Regions from separate parts of the Paenibacillus sp. FSL R5-0810 genome, predicted to be linked through region 1. Evidence: predicted binding sites of a transcription regulator. Region 1 holds the regulator's gene; each other region holds the start of a gene.

What was found. The regulator LexA, encoded in region 1, represses DNA repair genes until DNA is damaged. The targets are predictions, from matches to a motif close to CGAACATATGTTCG.
Region 2: the regulator LexA is predicted to act here: its motif matches at 2,780-2,793, upstream of addB (helicase-exonuclease AddAB subunit AddB).
Region 3: the regulator LexA is predicted to act here: its motif matches at 3,076-3,089, upstream of MKX76_RS28465 (SPL family radical SAM protein).
Region 4: the regulator LexA is predicted to act here: its motif matches at 2,183-2,196, upstream of recA (recombinase RecA).

The regions. Positions count from the first base shown of each region.
Region 1 is NZ_JBBOCF010000001.1:2,495,732-2,500,134, reverse strand. Features, by position in the region: gene MKX76_RS11270 (hypothetical protein) at 1-413, shown strand, start outside; gene MKX76_RS11265 (YeeE/YedE family protein) at 699-1,763, shown strand; gene MKX76_RS11260 (sulfurtransferase TusA family protein) at 1,776-2,000, shown strand; gene lexA (transcriptional repressor LexA) at 2,206-2,832, opposite strand; gene MKX76_RS11250 (LysM peptidoglycan-binding domain-containing protein) at 3,010-3,381, shown strand; gene MKX76_RS11245 (DUF896 domain-containing protein) at 3,655-3,861, shown strand; gene MKX76_RS11240 (hypothetical protein) at 4,078-4,403, shown strand, end outside.
Region 2 is NZ_JBBOCF010000001.1:3,097,181-3,101,583, forward strand. Features, by position in the region: gene addB (helicase-exonuclease AddAB subunit AddB) at 1-2,498, opposite strand, end outside; gene MKX76_RS14090 (class I SAM-dependent rRNA methyltransferase) at 2,894-4,267, opposite strand; gene MKX76_RS14095 (Na/Pi cotransporter family protein) at 4,388-4,403, shown strand, end outside.
Region 3 is NZ_JBBOCF010000001.1:6,352,722-6,357,124, reverse strand. Features, by position in the region: gene ku (non-homologous end joining protein Ku) at 1-51, shown strand, start outside; gene MKX76_RS28475 (ATP-dependent DNA ligase) at 57-962, shown strand; gene ligD (non-homologous end-joining DNA ligase) at 968-1,882, shown strand; gene MKX76_RS28465 (SPL family radical SAM protein) at 1,868-3,013, opposite strand; gene MKX76_RS28460 (TetR family transcriptional regulator) at 3,229-3,804, shown strand; gene MKX76_RS28455 (hypothetical protein) at 3,934-4,200, shown strand; gene MKX76_RS28450 (serine hydrolase domain-containing protein) at 4,185-4,403, shown strand, end outside.
Region 4 is NZ_JBBOCF010000001.1:804,218-808,620, forward strand. Features, by position in the region: gene pgsA (CDP-diacylglycerol--glycerol-3-phosphate 3-phosphatidyltransferase) at 14-601, shown strand; gene MKX76_RS03755 (competence/damage-inducible protein A) at 710-1,978, shown strand; gene recA (recombinase RecA) at 2,267-3,328, shown strand; gene MKX76_RS03765 (regulatory protein RecX) at 3,474-4,205, shown strand.

The sequences.
Region 1 (4,403 bases):
CGGGAAGGTATCATGTCATCCACGCAGCTGCAGATGGCAGCGAAACCGAAATCGGAGTGTTGGAAGATCGAACATTTATCCAGCCGAATTCGGAACCTGTTGAAATGATCCGCTTGTCGCTTCAAGAGGCCGACGTATTTTTGCTTGCCCCGCAGTATCGGGATTGCCATGCCATCGAAATTTATGCTTTCGCCATGGATCGGGGAACCGGCGAAGCCTTCCCGCTTTCGTTCAAGGAAGGAGTGGGCAGCTTTGTCACTTCCTACTACAAGCCGCTGAACCAGCCTATGGTAAGAATGAATCGATTGGTGCTGGAATCAACGGAAGGGCCGGGAGGCGAAGGCTCGCCCGATTTTGACGGGGAGCGCGAGTACAGGCTTGATCTCCGGGAGAGAGCCCTTATTCTGGAATGATGTGCAATATATAATGAGCATCCTTCGGGGTGCTTTTTTTTTAATGGCTTTTTTAAATCCGGTTAGCTTTTAGTGCAGATTCCCAGGGATACTCAAACTAGAGAACAAAACCTGCATGTGAAACATGCGGTTGATTAAGACGACTAAGAAAATATCGGGATTTGTAACTTTTTTCCTGATCAATAATCATTGACTCCTTGGATTAGTGTAAGTAAAATCGTATAGTATACAAAGTATATTGAATTAGTCGGATTAATAGATAAGGGGGCATCGAATTTGGCACAAATGATTATCACAGGGTTATTATGCGGTGCTTTACTCGGATTTGTCATGCAGCGGGGTCGCTTTTGTCTGACAGGTGGATTCCGGGACATGTATCTTACAAAAGATAACCGGATGTTCTACGCCTTGCTGATCGCGATCAGCGTACAGAGTATCGGCGTATTCGCATTGATCCAGATGGGACTTATTCAGTTCCAAGCCGGCGAGTTTAACTGGCTGGCTACGATCCTCGGTTCTTTCATATTTGGAATCGGCATTATATTGGCCGGCGGCTGTGCGACAGGAACATGGTATCGGGCAGGGGAAGGGCTTATTGGAAGCTGGATCGCTCTTTTCGGGTACATGGGGATGAGCGCTGTTATGAAATCCGGGGCCCTGTCGCCGGTGAACAACAGCCTCAAAGGAATTTCAACACCAACGAACTCCATTCCGGCCACGTTCGGTTTATCGGTATGGCCATTTATCGCTTTACTTGCTCTGATTACTATTTTTCTTGTCGTCAAGCAGCTGCGCAAGCCAAAAGTGTTTATTCCGTCGCTGCCGCCGAAGCGTAAAGGCCTTAACCATCTATTGTTCGAGAAACGATGGCATCCGTTCGTCACCGCGATTCTCGTCGGATTGGTTGCGCTGTTGGCATGGCCGCTCAGCGAAGCGACAGGCAGAATGTCGGGGCTAGGAATTACCACGCCTTCCGCTAACATTCTTCAGTATCTGGTAACCGGAGATGGCGATAAATATTTGAATTGGGGCGTGTTCCTTGTACTGGGGATATTCCTCGGCTCGTTCATCGCAGCCAAAGGAAGTCGCGAGTTTCGCTTTCGGGCTCCTGATGCCAAGACGGCCGTATCCAGTTTTTCCGGCGGCATTTTGATGGGCTTCGGGGCCAGCTGGGCAGGCGGCTGCTCTATTGGAAACGGTCTGGTCATGACGGCGATGATGACATGGCAAGGATGGGTTTCATTATTCTTCATGATTTTAGGTACGTGGGCAGCTTCTTATTTTGTATATGTGCGACCACGTGCCAGCGCCAAGAAGAAGGCGGCAGTTTATCAAACGACAACGGCTTAGGAGGTTATATTAATGAAACAAAAATTAGCTGTACTTGGAATGGTATGTCCTTTTCCTTTGATAGAAGCGAAAGAAGCGATGGAATCTCTAAAAAGCGGCGACGAACTGGAGATTGATTTTGACTGCACGCAGGCAACGGAAAGCATTCCGCGTTGGGCTGCTGAAGCGGGCCACAAAATTACTAATTTCGTTCAGCTTACGGATGCATCCTGGTCGATTACGGTTCAGAAGAAGTAACGGATCATACTAGGTCGTGACTGAAGTTACCAACGGATAAAAAAATATATATCAAAATGGCCGGTCATTTGTTTGATCGGCCATCCCTATATCAGCCCAACTTGCTAATTTCCTTTCGTCAACGTGGAAATCTCCGCCCGAATAATAAAGCCCGCTCATCCTCTTGTTGAAAGAGGGAGCGGGCTTCTAATGTGTAGATTTTATGCTAGTGAACATCGCGGAACAATCCAATGACTTTGCCGAGGATCGTCACATGATTAAGTCGCAGCGGCTCATAACTAGGGTTCTCCGGCTGCAGCCGGATATGGTCCTTCTCCTTGTAAAAGGTCTTCACCGTTGCTTCGTCTTCTTCGGTCATGGCCACCACAATATCGCCGTTATCGGCGGTCTGCTGTTGACGTACGATCACATAATCGCCGCTGTGGATGCCTGCTTCGATCATACTGTCACCGACGACGGACAACATAAACACCTTGTCGTCCCCGACATAGTGCTGCGGCAGAGGGAAGTAATCTTCGATGTTCTCGGTCGCCGTGATCGGAACACCTGCTGTAACTTTGCCGACCACGGGAACCCGGGCGATGGTGTGGGTAAACAGGTTGCTGCTCTCGGATTCTTCCTGGCCAAGCAGCTCAATGGCTCTTGGCTTCGTAGGGTCGCGGCGGATCAAGCCTTTCTTCTCCAGGCGGTCAAGATGGCCGTGGACCGTTGAACTGGAAGCTAGTCCGACAGCCTCGCCGATTTCCCGGACAGAAGGCGGATAGCCTTTGCTACGAACTTCGTTTCGGATAAACTCTAAGATCGCCAGCTGGCGGCTGGATATTTTCGACATGCCGTATCAACCCCATTTAGTAACGTTTGGGAAAATTATAACATAGAACTGCCGTTCGTACAAACATAAGTTCTAAAATTATTGGAACAAATGTTCGATTGGGTATTGAAACAAACAGGTGTTCGTGTTATTATCGATTTGTAGTTAAGAGAACACTTGTTTGGGGGATGATATTTCATGTTGAAATATAGTACATACCGCAGCATTTATGAGAACATGCCGACAGAGACGGATTCCGGCTCCGAAGCCTGGATCCATCAGATAAAGTCAAAGATCGTTTCACTTCCATTAACGAAACTGCTGATCATTCTGCTCATCGTTGTATTCGGTTGGACAGGCGCATATTCCGTGTTCGCAGGAGGAACGGAAGAACCCACCGGAGAGAAGCTAGTTATTGTTCAATCGGGTGACTCCTTGTGGAAGATCGCTTCCGTTCATAAGCCAGAGAATGTGGACATACGGGTATATATCGATACCATTCGCAGAAATAACGGGCTGAAGGGTCCGGATATTCAGGCAGGCGACGTATTGTCATTGCCGGTATGGTAAGCGTCCATGCAGGTAACGGCACTCTTAGTCGTTCGGTTTAGATCTTAATATATAGTAGGAAGTGAAATTCGCCATTTCACAGATCGATGAGGTCGTATTTGAAATCTACTATGTAATGACTGAATTTGTCGCACTCTTTATGATATAGATCATGACATTCATTCCTTAATATGTTTATATTCGCTGAATGCAAGAGCTTGCAAGGGTGGTCGCCTTGACAAGCTCTTTTTCACATGGTTAAGTTATAATGATATTTGAAATGGAGGAGAAACCATGGACATCGATACTTTGGTAGAACGCATCAATCTATTGGCACGTAAGCAGAAAAGCGAGGGTTTGACCGAAGAGGAAATGAAGGAACGCGCAGAGCTTCGGGAAATCTACCTTAACAATATCCGCAGAAACTTCAGACAGCAGCTGGAATCGATCGAGTGGGTCGATGAGAACGAGCAAAAAGGCGGCCCCCGTCTGAAGCACTAGGTTTTGTCGATTCATCCTAAAGGACTCATTAGGGCTTCAAATGATGTTTTATTATCAAGCCGGGATGCTGCATGAACGAAGCATTGCTGCTTCCCGGATATAAATGAGTTGAGTTTAAGAAAACGATGCAGGCAAGGGAGTATATTGCCATAACATCCATTCATTTATTCAACTTTTATAGATAGCACAGGCGATATCAGATTTGGGAGGAACGATATGTCAAGATCTTGGGAACGAAAAGTCAGCAAAAATATGCAACAACTGAACAAAAAACGGAAGAAGCAGGGAATGTCCACCTATCAGGGATCTGCCATTTCCGATACAATGGACGTGTTTAAGGGACGGAAATATGTGCTGCCGATCGTATTGCTTGCCCTTGCGGCTCTTTATGCGCTTCTCGGCTCCGCGGCAGCTAAAGCGACGGGCGATAGCAATGGGGTCCTGAACTGGGTCGGTGTCGGCTTGTACATTCTGCTTGCATTGATGATTTTCCTGCGCAAGCCTTATCTGAAGATCGAACGCGCATCCGTGTCCACCATGAA
Region 2 (4,403 bases), 600 kb from region 1:
TGGAACAGCTGGCCGATGTCCGGAGCTTGCAGACGGTAAAGCTGCCGTTCCCGCAGCTTCAATCCGTGGGACGCAAAATGCGAAAACGGGCACGCAACGAAGCGTTCCATCCGGGATACGCTGGTTGCAAGCCTTACGCCGTACAGGCGCCGGCTTGTCTTCTCCGTCAGATTTCGCCCTTCATTGCGATAGGTTAAAGAGGACAGCATTACGCCGAGCCGCGTCTTCCATTCCGGCTGGCCGGCGAACCAATTATAAGCATGCCACCAGAAGTCTGGGAGCTCCTCGCCGTTTCGCCAATCCCGCAGCCGGCCGGTCAAATAAGCGATCGTCTTCCCGGGCCGGGTCACGTATCCCGCCTGTTCCTCAGGGGATTGCCCGGCATGCGGCCGAGATGCGAGCGGCCCCTCGCCGATCTGAAACATCAGCTTCAAATGGCGGATCACCTCGGATGGGAGCAGCGTCTTGCCTTCATCGTCCGCGGCGGGATAGCTGACCCACAGCTGCATGCTGGCCGTAGTCAAAGCATTATAGATCAGGAAGCGTTCGTCCAGAAGCCTCCTCGATATGGTCGGGGCAAGCTCCAATCCGCGCTCCGCCAGGCCGCTGCGCTCCTGTTCCGTCAATATCCCGTCATCCTCAAACTGCGCCGGGAGCACTCCGTCGTTCACCCCGAGCAAAAACGCATATTTCACGCCACCCGTCCGCGTCCGATCCATGCTGCCGATCAGCACCTGATCCAGCGACGGCGGGACGAGGGCCATCTTCAATTCCGTGAGCCCGGTATCCAATATACCGGCGAACAGCTCGGTGCTGAGCTTTTCATCCCCCATCATCTCCACGATCTGATCCAGCAGTCCCAGCACAGCCCCCCATACCTGGCGGTGCTCCCTTGCCTCTTCGGGACGGCCGGCCTCAAGCGCCGCTCTGCTCAGAAGCTCCAGCTTCTCCGGCACATCCGCTTCCTCCAACAGGCGGAAGACGGCCGTACATTGCTCGCGGGCGGTTGCCGCCTTCTTCAGACGCTTCTCAAATGGATGCAGGACTGACGCAACGGCAGCCCTGGCATATTCAATACGCTGCAGCTCTTCCGTACCGCGGGCTTTCGTTTCCCCTTCCTCCAGCGAGAGGCTGGGCGCACCCTTCCATGGGCGGCCATCCGTCCAGCGGGAGCCCTGAATACCTGAAGCCAGCACGTGATTCTCGAGGCGGTCCATATCTTCCCGGGACAATGAACCGTCAAGCGGGAGCAAAAGATCGGTCTTGACGCAGCGGAAGACGTCCTCGTACCTCCAGCGGCGCAAGCTGACATCCAAAGCCGAGCGGACAAACTCCACCACCGGATGGTGAAGCTCGCTCCGTTTCTGATCAAGGAAATACGGAATGCCATACTCCCGGAACAACGGGCCGATCAGATGCTCATAATCGCCCAGGTTGCGGACGAATACCGCCATATCCCGGTACCGGGCCCCTTCTTCCTGCGCCAGGCGGAGCATCTCCCGGATCGCTCCCTCGATTTCGGCGCGGCGATTGGCGGCTGCATAGAGCCGCAAGCCATCCGCTTGCGTGCCCGCCTCTTCCCGCCAGCGCATTCTCCTGTCATAGCCGCGCTCCAGATGGGCCAGCACCGGTCGTTCACTGAAACGGGGAGGGACTTCCGGCGCAAGCATGCGGTGCTCGGTATCCGCGCCCAGCTCGTCCGCGATCCCTTTTAGCTTTATGTACGTGCTCGCCGTAGGATGGAACAGATCCAGCTCATGGGGAATGCCCCCTGTTGGATAAGGCTTGTCCAAGGTAAGCGCAATCGTCACCTGTCTTGCATGGGCCAGCAGCTCGCGGATGACTCGATATTCCTGGGGAGTGAAGCCGTGGAAGCCGTCGATCCAAATATCCGCATGGCGAATATAGTCCGAATCCGCAATGCTTTCGGCCAGCGTCGCAAGCGTGTCCTCCTCGTCCATATAGAGTCTCGATATTTCCAGCTCATAATCCCGAAAGATAAGGGCGATTTCCTTCAGCTTACGCTGAAGCATCGGAGGCCCCCCTGTATGGGAAGTCAGCAGCTCAAGCTGTTCCTCCACGCAAGCGGCGTCGATGCAATACCGCTTCATTTCGGTATACAGCTCGCTGAGCTTGCCGACAAAACCGAGCTGCTCGCCCGAAGGGCCGAATAGCTCCAGCTCCTCCTTGCGGCGGCGAAGGATTTTGTACAGCAGCATCCGCTTGCCTTCCTCGCTGATCGCCACCTTGGCTGCTCCGCCGGTCTCCTGCATGACCCGGTAAGCCAAGCGGCGCAGGCTGAGCACCTGGGCCCTAAATATGCCCTTGATGCCTCCTGTGTTCACCAGCGCATGCTCCGCCTCGAACGATCCCTGTTCGGGAACGATCAATATCATCGGGTTGCCCTGGGGCGATTCCTCCAGTCTCCGGCTCATCTCTTCACGAATGGCCGTGCTTTTTCCGCTGCCCGACCGGCCGATTATAAATTGCATCCTCATCTTCGCCTCAAGCCTCCTTCGCCTTTTCCGACAGTTTACATGCAGGGGAATTCCTATGGTTCTATGAATCTGCCTTCCATCATGAGGATCCGCGCCTGCTATCTATTGAAATTTCGTATACATTTGTTGGAGTTTCCAGTCTTATTGGGAATGATGTAATCCGGTTTTTACAGACTCTTTTCCCCTTACCTTGCATCCTTTCGTTTTCAGTTCATCGCCTCGCAATTTGCGAATCTATCACCAGGATGCTGATTAATAGTATAGCATAAGCGGCGGCGGAAGGAACATACGTTTGGATTGTATTCCCAGTGGAGACGGCAACGACAAAAGAGCCTGTTCCAGCACAGCTCCTCACTGCGCTAAAACAGGCCCTGGTTCCTCTATGTCAAGATCACCTACAGATTCGTCTTGCTCCGCACTTCAAATACCGCAAATTTCAGATAGTGTCCCTCATCGACGCCGAGAATTTGCGGATGATCCTTGCCCGCGGCGCGCCACTCCACCAGCCGCAGCACCTTGCCGGCATCCCTGGCCGCTTCCTGGATCGTCTCCAGGAACAGATCCGGACGCATATGATACGAGCAGCTTGCCGTCACCAGATAACCGCCCTCGTTAACCAGCTTCATGCCGTGCAGGTTAATGTCCTTATAACCCCGGCAGGCTCCCTTGACCGCTGATTTCGTTTTGGCAAAGGCCGGCGGATCGAGAATAACCACATCAAAGGTCCGTCCCCCACCTGCCGTTAGCGGCTTGGACGTGTCCACCTTCTGGTCCGCCTGGGCGCGCTGCTGCCGCTCCTCGACTCCCTTTACCTGATTGCGCAGGTATTGGAAGGCGTCATCCACCACGAATTCCACCCGGTCCTGGAATCCGTTGAGCTCGACGTTCTCCCTCGCGCTCTCAATCGCATGCTCCGAGATATCCAGGCAGGTCACTTTCTTGGCGCCATACTTACAGGCATGAAGGGTGAAGCTCCCGGTATGGGAAAAGCACTCCAGCACCGTCGCGCCGTCCCAATACGGGAAGCTGACCGCCTTCCCGCTCTTGTTCACCGGCACGGTCTTGGTCTCTCCGTTCTCCTCGATCGTTTGAAGCGAAATGCCGCTGCGAATGCCCCAGCCGGTCATCAGCGGCTTGATCGAAGCCCGGTTTTCACGCTGGTCGAAGAAATAGCCGGTCTTCTGCCCTTCCCAGGTATCCACCTTGATCTCCAGCCCGTTCTCCGTAACGACGACGTGACGGGGACAGTCTCCATACAGCGGACCCTTGCGCTGCTCCAGCCCCTCAAGCTCGCGGACGGACACATCGCTGCGCTCATAAATTCCTCTCGGCTGCATGACCCGGACAAGCGCGCCGACGATCTCGTCGCGGCGCTTGTCCATGCCCAAGGTTAACAGCTGCACGACCAGCACGTCCGCAAAGCGGTCAACGATCAGCCCAGGGAGAAAGTCGGCTTCGCCATAAACGAGACGGTAGGCATTCTCGCCCTCGATAAACCGTTCCCTGTGTCTTTTGCATTCCTCAAACCGGGCGGCGAAGAAATCCTCGTCCATCCGTTCGATCGGCTGATGCGACACGATCCGCACCGTAATTTGCGATTGCGGGTTATAATAGCCGGCCGCCAAAAACCGCTCCTGATGATTCAGCACCGAAACCAGATCGCCCGGGGCAGGATCGCCCGTGACGGAGGCAATCTCACTCTTGTATACCCAGGGATGTCCCTGCTCCAATCTTTTCTTTCGACTGCGCTCCAAAATAACCGATGGCACTAGTAGTTCACTCCTTATGTGATATCCCTGGCGGCAATTCATTGGCATGCATGTCCGCCCGGGGTCATATACGTATTAACAAAAACCTCGATCCCCAATTCGAAAAAAAAGGAGAATCGCATGCTATCCTCACTCT
Region 3 (4,403 bases), 3.9 Mb from region 1:
CCGAAGCCAAAGCGCCGCGCCAAAGCCAAGAAATCTGAAGCAGGCTCCTGAACGAAATGGGACATTTGCGAGAGCTGCTGCCTAAAGAGCCGATGGCGCCGATCTCCACGGAGAAGATCGAAACCGGCGACGATTGGGGCTATCAACTGAAGTGGGACGGGGTGCGCATCCTTGCAGGCATCGACCACGGCCAAGTCTCCCTCTATTCCCGGAAGCTGCTGGACAAAACAACCCTCTATCCCGAGGTGGTTGCCGCACTGTCGACGCTGCAGCACGATCGTCTGCTCCTGGACGGCGAAGTGGTTTATTTTCATCCAGAGCTCGGACGCCCGGTGTTCCAGAAGGTGCTTCAGCGGGAGCGTTCACGTTCGGTTCGGTCGGGCGCCCCGCTCTTCACGTATGTGCTGTTTGACATTCTGGTCGACGGCGATAAGGATATGCGTAAGCTGCCCTATCTTGACCGGCATCATCGGCTGAAGGAGATCGTCTCCACTACGCCCGGAATCCTGACGGCCGATCTGTTCCTGGAGGGCGAGAGCCTGTGGGCATGGGCCGAGGAACGCGGATGGGAGGGAATCGTTATGAAACGTCTCTCCTCCCCTTACCGTGAAGGGAAGAAGCACCGGGACTGGTACAAAAAAAAGATCGCCATCACCATGCAGGCGGAGGCTGTCGCTTTGATCATAAGAGAAGGCCGCGTAGCCAGCCTCGTGCTGGCTGACGATGAGAACAGCTATATCGGCAGGGCATCGCTTGGACTGAACGAACAGACCAAGCAGCGGCTGTTAGAATATGCAGGCCTGCATCCGTCAGGTGCCGGCTGGAAGACGTTGCACGCAGATTTGAAGAAGGAGCAGCTCGCTTGGCTTAGCAAGCCGCTGACCGCTACGGTTACCTTTCTGGAGTGGAGCCAGGACGGAATGATGCGGCATCCGAAGCTGCTGTCGATTGAGGGGGTGTAACGGCTATGGCCCGTACCGTCAAAGGAACGCTGACCATTGAAGGTCAAGAGATTCAGATTACCAATCCGGACAAGCCGCTGTGGCCCGAGGTCGGCATTACTAAAGCCATCTATCTGCAAAAGCTCGCGGCGATCTCTCCCTACCTGCTCCGCTATTGCAGAGGCAGGCTGCTGACAACCATCCGTTATCCCCACGGCGTGGACGGGGAATCGTTCTATCAAAAAAATGCGCCCGAGCCGCTCCCGCCCTTTGTCAGTACCTACGTGCACGAGGGCATCAACTATGTCATGCTGAACGGGCTGCCCGAGCTCTTATGGCTGGGCAACCTCGCTGCTTTGGAATTCCATCCTTCGCTCCACCTGGCCGGTGACGTTCTGCCATGCGAATGGATGATCGATCTGGACCCGTCGCTTCCCGAGGAGCCGCGGATCATGGAAGCTACGGCCATCGTCGGCGATGTGCTGCGCTCGCTTGGAATCGCCTCCGTACCGAAAACGTCCGGGGCAACCGGGGTGCAGATCATCGTCCCGATTCCCGAAGGCATTACGTTCGACGAGCTTCGCTCCGTCGGCCAATTCGTCGGTCAATACGTAACGGAGAAACACCCTAAATTGTTTACCATCGAGCGGCTGAAGAAAAACCGCGGCGACAAAATCTATTTCGATTATCTGCAGCATTACAGCGGAAGAACGCTTGCCGCACCTTATACTCCCCGGGCCAGACGCCTCGCAACGGTATCCACGCCGCTCACTTGGGAAGAGGTTCAGCGGGATGTCTCTCCGACGGATTTCCACCTGCTGAACATCGAGCAGCGCCTTAAAGAGAGGGGCGACCTGCTGCAGGCTCTGCCTCCCCAGCCGATCGGAGACATCGTCCGGCATCTGAATGCCAAGGGGAAGCCGGCATCAAAACGGAAATGATAGCTGCTCAACCTCCGGCTTCAGATCCTCGGCGGAGACGGGTGCCGCAGGCTGAGGCAGCTTGCGCTGGCGGATGGAATGGTGCGGGGCTGCTTCCCGGCCCCGCTCCTCCCCTTCCTTATAACCTGCACTTCCGGATAGAGCATGCGAGCCTGCCCCTGCAACATGGCCTGAATCAATGCCTTCCGCCAATCGGGAAGTCCTTCTTCCCGTCGCGGGATCGTAGGATCCCGTGGTTGGATTCGATGGGCGACTTGCCGTCCATCCCAGTCCATACTCCGACAAGAGGCGGGCGGCCATCATTTTGAAGCTTCGTATATACTGCTCTTCGGCGTAAGCTCCCGATCTGTACAGCTCCCGATAAGACGGCACGACCTCAGGGAAATGGAGCTTGAGCGTCTCCATATACCATTTCTTAACGTCGCGTGACAGCCTCAAGAGCGAGATCATGGCAAAAGAAGCGCCATGCTCCTTCACCCTGGACAGGAGCTCCCTAAGCCCTTCTTCCCCATCGGTAAGATAGGGCAGGACGGGTGCCGCAAATACGCCTGTCCGTATGCCGGCGGAAGACAGCCTCCAGACGGCCTCCAATCGGCTCGCAGGATGCGGCGATGCCGGCTCAAGCTTGCGGATCAGATCTGCATCCAGCGTATTCAGGCTGATATTGACCGAAACGTCCTCCATCCGGGTCAGGATGTCCATATCGCGCAGCACGAGCGGCGAGCGGGTGGTAATGCTGGTTGAGATGCGATACTTCGCCAGCAGCTTCAAGCATTCCCTCGTGATCTCCGCCTTTCCCTCGATCGGCTGATACGGATCCGTAGCCGTCCCGATTGTCACCTGCCCGATCGATCTCCGCATCGCTTCAATATCATGGCCGAATTTGGCAGCCGTATCGGACAGCTGCTTCGCCAGCGACTCCGCCGCATTGGTCTTCATGAAAATATGATGCTGGAATTCATCCTCCGCCCCCATCCCGATAAAGGACTGGAAGGCGCGTGCATAGCAGAAGCTGCAGCCATGTCCGCATCCTCTGTACGGATTGATAGACCAGTCAAACGGCATCCGCTCTTCTTTCACCCGATTGAGCGTTTGCTTGGTCGAAATGCTCTCATAAGTCGTTTGCGCCATATCCCCTTCGCCTCCTTGTCGTAACCTGCTCTATTTCCGAAAATGTTATGGTTATATTATAGCAAACATACGTTCTTATTATAATAGGAATTTACTGGATTTACAAATCGATTATCATGACATCCCACTAGCAATCAGGAAAATAATCCCTTATAATCGATACATAACATATGTTATATATCAAGTGTTATATTTATTGAGCAAGGAGCATACCTATGGCACCAAAGCCTAAATTCACCAAACAAGACATCATCCTGGCCGCATTTGACATTGCCCGTGCGGAGGGGCTCGATTCCGTCTCCATCCGGAAAGTGGCCGACCGCCTGGGATGCTCGATCGCCCCGATCTACGTTAATTTTGCCGATGCGGAGGAGCTTCTGCAGCGAGTGGTGGAGCACTCGCTTCACGTAGCCAAGCAGATGATTACCGGGCAGCGGACCGGACAGCCGTTTCGGGATATCGGGATGGCCAGTTTGCGCTTCGCCAGGGAATTTCCCCTGCTGTACCGGGATTTAATCATGAAGAACATTCCGTATATGAAGCATAACGAAGAACAGCTTAATGAGGTGGTCGAGCTGATGAAGGAGGATCCCGGCTTAGCGGGATTTTCCGGCGAGGAGCTTCGGGCGCTTTTAATCAAAATGCAGACGTTCCAGACCGGCTTGTCCGTCATGGTCGCCAACGATTTGTTTACAACGAGTGTCAACGAGGAGCAGGTAATGGCCATGATGAATGAGGCGGCCGAGGATTTCATTCGCGCGGCGCGCTTGCGGCAAGCGGAACCAACTTGAACAGCCGCCTCTCCTTCGGCGTGATCTCGGAGGATTTGCTAGAAATCCAAGGTTTTGAAAATTCCATGGTTCCGGGTTTTGAATTTCCATGGTCAAGCATTTCAATTCTGTGTTTAGGGAGGCATGAAGATGAAGGAAAAGGCGGGCCCATCGCCGCTGGATCAAATGCGATTTGATCGCTGGATGGCGGCAATGACGCGCAGAAGAAATATATTCGGCGCCGTCATGTGCGTCGAGAATCAGGATCGGTCGCTGTCGATCGTCAGCAGCGGCGGGGAAATGAAGCCGGAGACCCCTTTTTTTATCGCCAGCGTAACCAAATTGTACGTCAGCTGCGTTCACGGCAGCTGCTTCGGCTTGATGATCGGATTGGCGAATATTTGCCCGAGGCGATGATCAAGGGCATTCACGTTTACCAGAACGTCGACTATTCCCGGGAGATCACGATCAAGCAATTGATGTCCAACACCTCGGGCATTCCCGATTATTTCTCGGGACGCGTATTCGCCGACTTAATCGCCGGGAAAGACCAGTCCTGGCCGCTAGAGAAGACGCTTGAAGCCGTCAGGCAGCTTCGTCCGAAATTCCCGCCGGGCATG
Region 4 (4,403 bases), 1.7 Mb from region 1:
GGGAGGTTGCCCTATGAATTTACCCAACCGAATCACGCTTGCCCGTATATGCTTGATCCCTATCATGATGGTATTTTTGCTGGTGGATTTTGATTTTTACCCGGATCCGATTGTGTGGCACGGTTTCGAGCTCCCGTACAATCAGCTGATCGCGGCGCTGATCTTCATCCTTGCTGCAAGCACGGACGGGATTGACGGGTATTTGGCCAGGAAGAACAACATGGTAACGAACCTCGGAAAGCTGCTGGATCCGCTGGCAGACAAGCTGCTCGTGGCGGCTATTCTCATTTCCCTTGTGGAGATGGGCAAATGCGATTCTTGGATTGCGGTTGTCATTATCAGCAGGGAGTTTGCGGTTACCGGATTGCGCCAGATTGCGCTTCTTGACGGCGCGGTCGTCGCGGCCGGGCAGTCCGGCAAGATCAAAACCGTCATTCAGATTGTGGCGATTGTCGCGCTGCTGATTAACAACTTTCCGTTTGTGTTCCTCGGCATCCCTTTCGATATCATTGCGATCTGGGCTGCTGCGGCCATTACGATTTATTCGGGAATCGAATACTTTGTCAAGAACAGGCATCTGCTTGACGGTGCAGGAGCATAACAGCAATAGGAGCAATCCTATTGCTTTTTTCTTCCGCGCTCCATTGTTATCACCGTTTGAGCCATATCGAGACCAAACATAAAAGAGTACAGGAGGGGCTATTATCGTATGAAAGCAGAGATCATTGCAGTCGGAACGGAATTGCTGCTGGGGCAGATTGTAAACACCAATGCCCAGTACTTATCCAGAGAGCTTGCAGCCATGGGCATCGACGTATATTACCAAACCGTAGTCGGGGACAACATGGAGCGATTGAAGGAAGCGCTCCGCCTGTCGAGCAGCAGAGCGGACATCGTCATCCTATCGGGCGGGCTCGGCCCTACCCAGGACGACCTGACGAAGGATGCGCTGGCTTCGCTGCTGAACCGGTCGCTGCATATCGACAGGATGGCCATGGACCGCATTGAGCGTTTCTTCCAGGACCGGGGCGTCGTTATGACCGAGAACAATCGCCGCCAGGCGATTGCCATCGAAGGGGGAACGCCGCTGCCGAACGAAACCGGGCTGGCCGTTGGCAATGCGATCACGCAGGACGGGACGCATTACATCGTATTGCCGGGACCGCCGAAGGAATTGATCCCGATGTTCGAGCAGCAAGCCAAGCCTTGGCTGCTCCAGCATGTGCTGACGGATGAGCTTCCGATCTACTCCAAGATGCTGAAGTTTGCCGGAATCGGGGAATCTGCCTTGGATGAGAGGCTTTCGGACCTGATCACCGAGCAGACCGACCCGACGATCGCGCTGTATGCGAAGGACGGTGAGGTGACCGTCCGCATATCCACCAAGGCTGCAAGCGAGTCCGAAGCGATGGTCCGCCTTGATGAGCTGCAAGAGCGGATTCGCGAGCGCGGCCCCGAATTCATGTACGCCAGCGAGGATGTGCCGATCGAGAAGGTGATTGTCGACACGATGGCAGACCGGGGATTGACGCTGAGCGCGGCGGAGAGCTGCACGGGCGGTCTGGTGGCGGAAAGCTTGACCTCCGTACCTGGCAGCGCGACGATGTTCCTTGGAGGGATCGTTTCCTACACGAATGAAATGAAGCGAAAGCTTGTGCATATCCCGCAAGCGTTGCTGGAAGGCGATGATGCGCCCGGCGCAGTGAGCAGGGAGGTCGCTCAGGCCCTCGCGGAGAATGTCCGGCTGATCACCGACAGCGATTTCGGACTGTCCGTTACCGGCGTAGCCGGCCCCGGTTATGCCGAACGCAAGCCGGTGGGGCTTGTATACATCGGATTGTCCCAGCGCGGAAGAGAGACCGAGGTGCACGAGCTTAATCTTCAAGGCAACCGGGAGACGATCCGTTTGCGCGCGACGAAGGCGCTGCTGTACCGCTTATGGCGGCGGCTTGTCTCGGAGGGATCGGAGCAGGCGTAGCAGGAGCCCCATCTTCGTGAATGAATGCGGAGCTGCATGACATAATAATAGTAAATCTTTTACATTGGTCTTGAACTGGAGAATCGATCCAGGTATAATCGGAAGTACGGAAGAACCGTGGCATATCGAAGGATGATGCCGCGGTTTTGCTTGTTTATGGAGACTGCCCGGAAATGAGCAGGGAAGGGGGAGGGTTAAAAAAAACGAATGTATGTTCGAAAAAAAGCTTGGCAAACGTGTCAAAACAAGGTATGATTAGACTATCAACAGTGAAGGGTTGTGGAACAATTGTCAGATCGTCGTGCTGCGCTTGAAATGGCGCTTCGTCAGATAGAGAAACAGTTCGGAAAAGGTTCCATCATGAAATTGGGTGAGTCCACCCATATGCAGGTAGAGATTGTGCCTAGCGGATCGCTGGCATTGGATATAGCACTTGGAACCGGCGGATTGCCTAGAGGCCGGATTATTGAAGTATATGGACCGGAATCCTCCGGTAAAACGACTGTAGCGCTCCATGCGATTGCTGAGGTTCAGAAGGCTGGCGGACAAGCTGCGTTTATCGATGCCGAGCACGCGCTGGATCCATCCTATGCGAGCAAATTGGGCGTTAACATCGATGAACTCCTGCTTTCCCAGCCGGATACGGGTGAGCAAGCGCTTGAAATTGCTGAAGCTTTGGTGCGCAGCGGTGCAGTCGATATCATTGTTATCGACTCGGTCGCAGCGCTTGTGCCGAAGGCCGAGATTGAAGGCGACATGGGTGACTCCCATGTGGGTCTGCAGGCTCGTCTGATGTCCCAGGCTCTGCGTAAACTGTCCGGCGCGATCAACAAGTCCAAAACGATTGCCATCTTTATTAACCAGCTTCGTGAGAAGGTCGGCGTTATGTTCGGTAACCCTGAGACGACACCGGGTGGCCGTGCCTTGAAGTTCTACTCCACCGTCCGTTTGGATGTACGCCGTGTAGAGAGCATTAAGATGGGGAATGACGTCGTAGGTAACCGCACACGGATTAAAGTGGTTAAGAACAAAGTTGCGCCTCCGTTTAAACAAGCCGAGCTTGACATTATGTACGGTGAAGGCATCTCCAGAGAGGGAAGCCTGATCGATATCGGTACTGAGCTTGATATTGTGGATAAGAGCGGTGCTTGGTATTCCTTTGGCGGCGATCGTCTTGGCCAGGGACGTGAGAATGCGAAGCAATTCCTGAAGGAGCATCCGGAAGTGGCGAATGTGATCGAGAACAAAATCCGGGAAGCAAGCAACTTGACCACGGTTGTTCCTGAACCGAGCGCAAGCGAGAAGGAGCAAGAGGAGCTGGAAGAGCAAGATCTATTTAAAGTGGAATAATGCCCAGCTATTTCTGATAGTGCTAGGACCGTCCGGTGTTGAGAAGAACGCCTGGACGGTCTTCTTTGCATTATCGTAATGCGGGATCATAATAGTCATCCATGGTATGGAGTATGTAAAAGCTGCAGAGCGATAAGGAGAAGCTATGAGTGATAATCGTGAAATAACCGAAGAAGCTTCTTCGGGGATCGAGCATTTTCCGGATCAGGAGGATCTGGTGATCACGTCCGTGGAGAAGCTGCGCAAGCCTAGAGGACGTTATAAGATATCGTTCGGTCCTTATGAGATGACGGTTCATGAAGACGTGATGCTGAAATACCGTATGCTGAAGGGGAGCATTTTCCGCAAGGAGGAGCTTCAGGATATCGTAGTCGTGGATGAAAGGCAGAGGGCCTATGTGGAGGCACTGAATTATCTGTCAAGGAAGCCCCGTACATCGCAGGAAATCGTGCAGCGCCTGCAGCAGAAGGGAGCGGATCCGGATAGCATAGAGGTGACGCTCCGGCGGCTTGAGGCGGAGAAGCTGATCGACGACGCATTATATGCGAGAATGTGGGCGGAGCAGCGGATGACAGGGCATAAGAAGGGCCGCCTGTGGGTAAAGCAGGAGCTGAGGCAGAAAGGGATCCGGACCGAGCTGATATCGGAGGCGCTGAGCGAGGTAAGTGCCGAGGAGGAGCTGGAAAGCGCGCTTGTGGTTGCAAGAAAGAAATGGCAGCAGACGAAGGGCGAGCTGCTGGATCGCAAGCGGAAGACGGGAGCGTATTTGATGCGGCGCGGCTTTAGCGGGGAACAGGCGAGGCAGGCGCTAAGGCGTCTAATCGAAGAGGAGCAGGAGTATGGAGCGGACGACCAGGAACTGGAAGAGTTTGAATGAAATGAACGAAAGGTGCCAACCTCTGCATAGATATTGGCACTTGTGACTGAAACTGACGTTTACCCATTGCTTTCCCTTGACAATATCTTTTTATAAATAATAAAATAAACATGAATCTTTTTTTAAATTAGCATCCTTTTTCCTTCCAAAAAAGTGACTACTTTGTGAAAGATTCATTTTATCGCTAATTCATAGTGA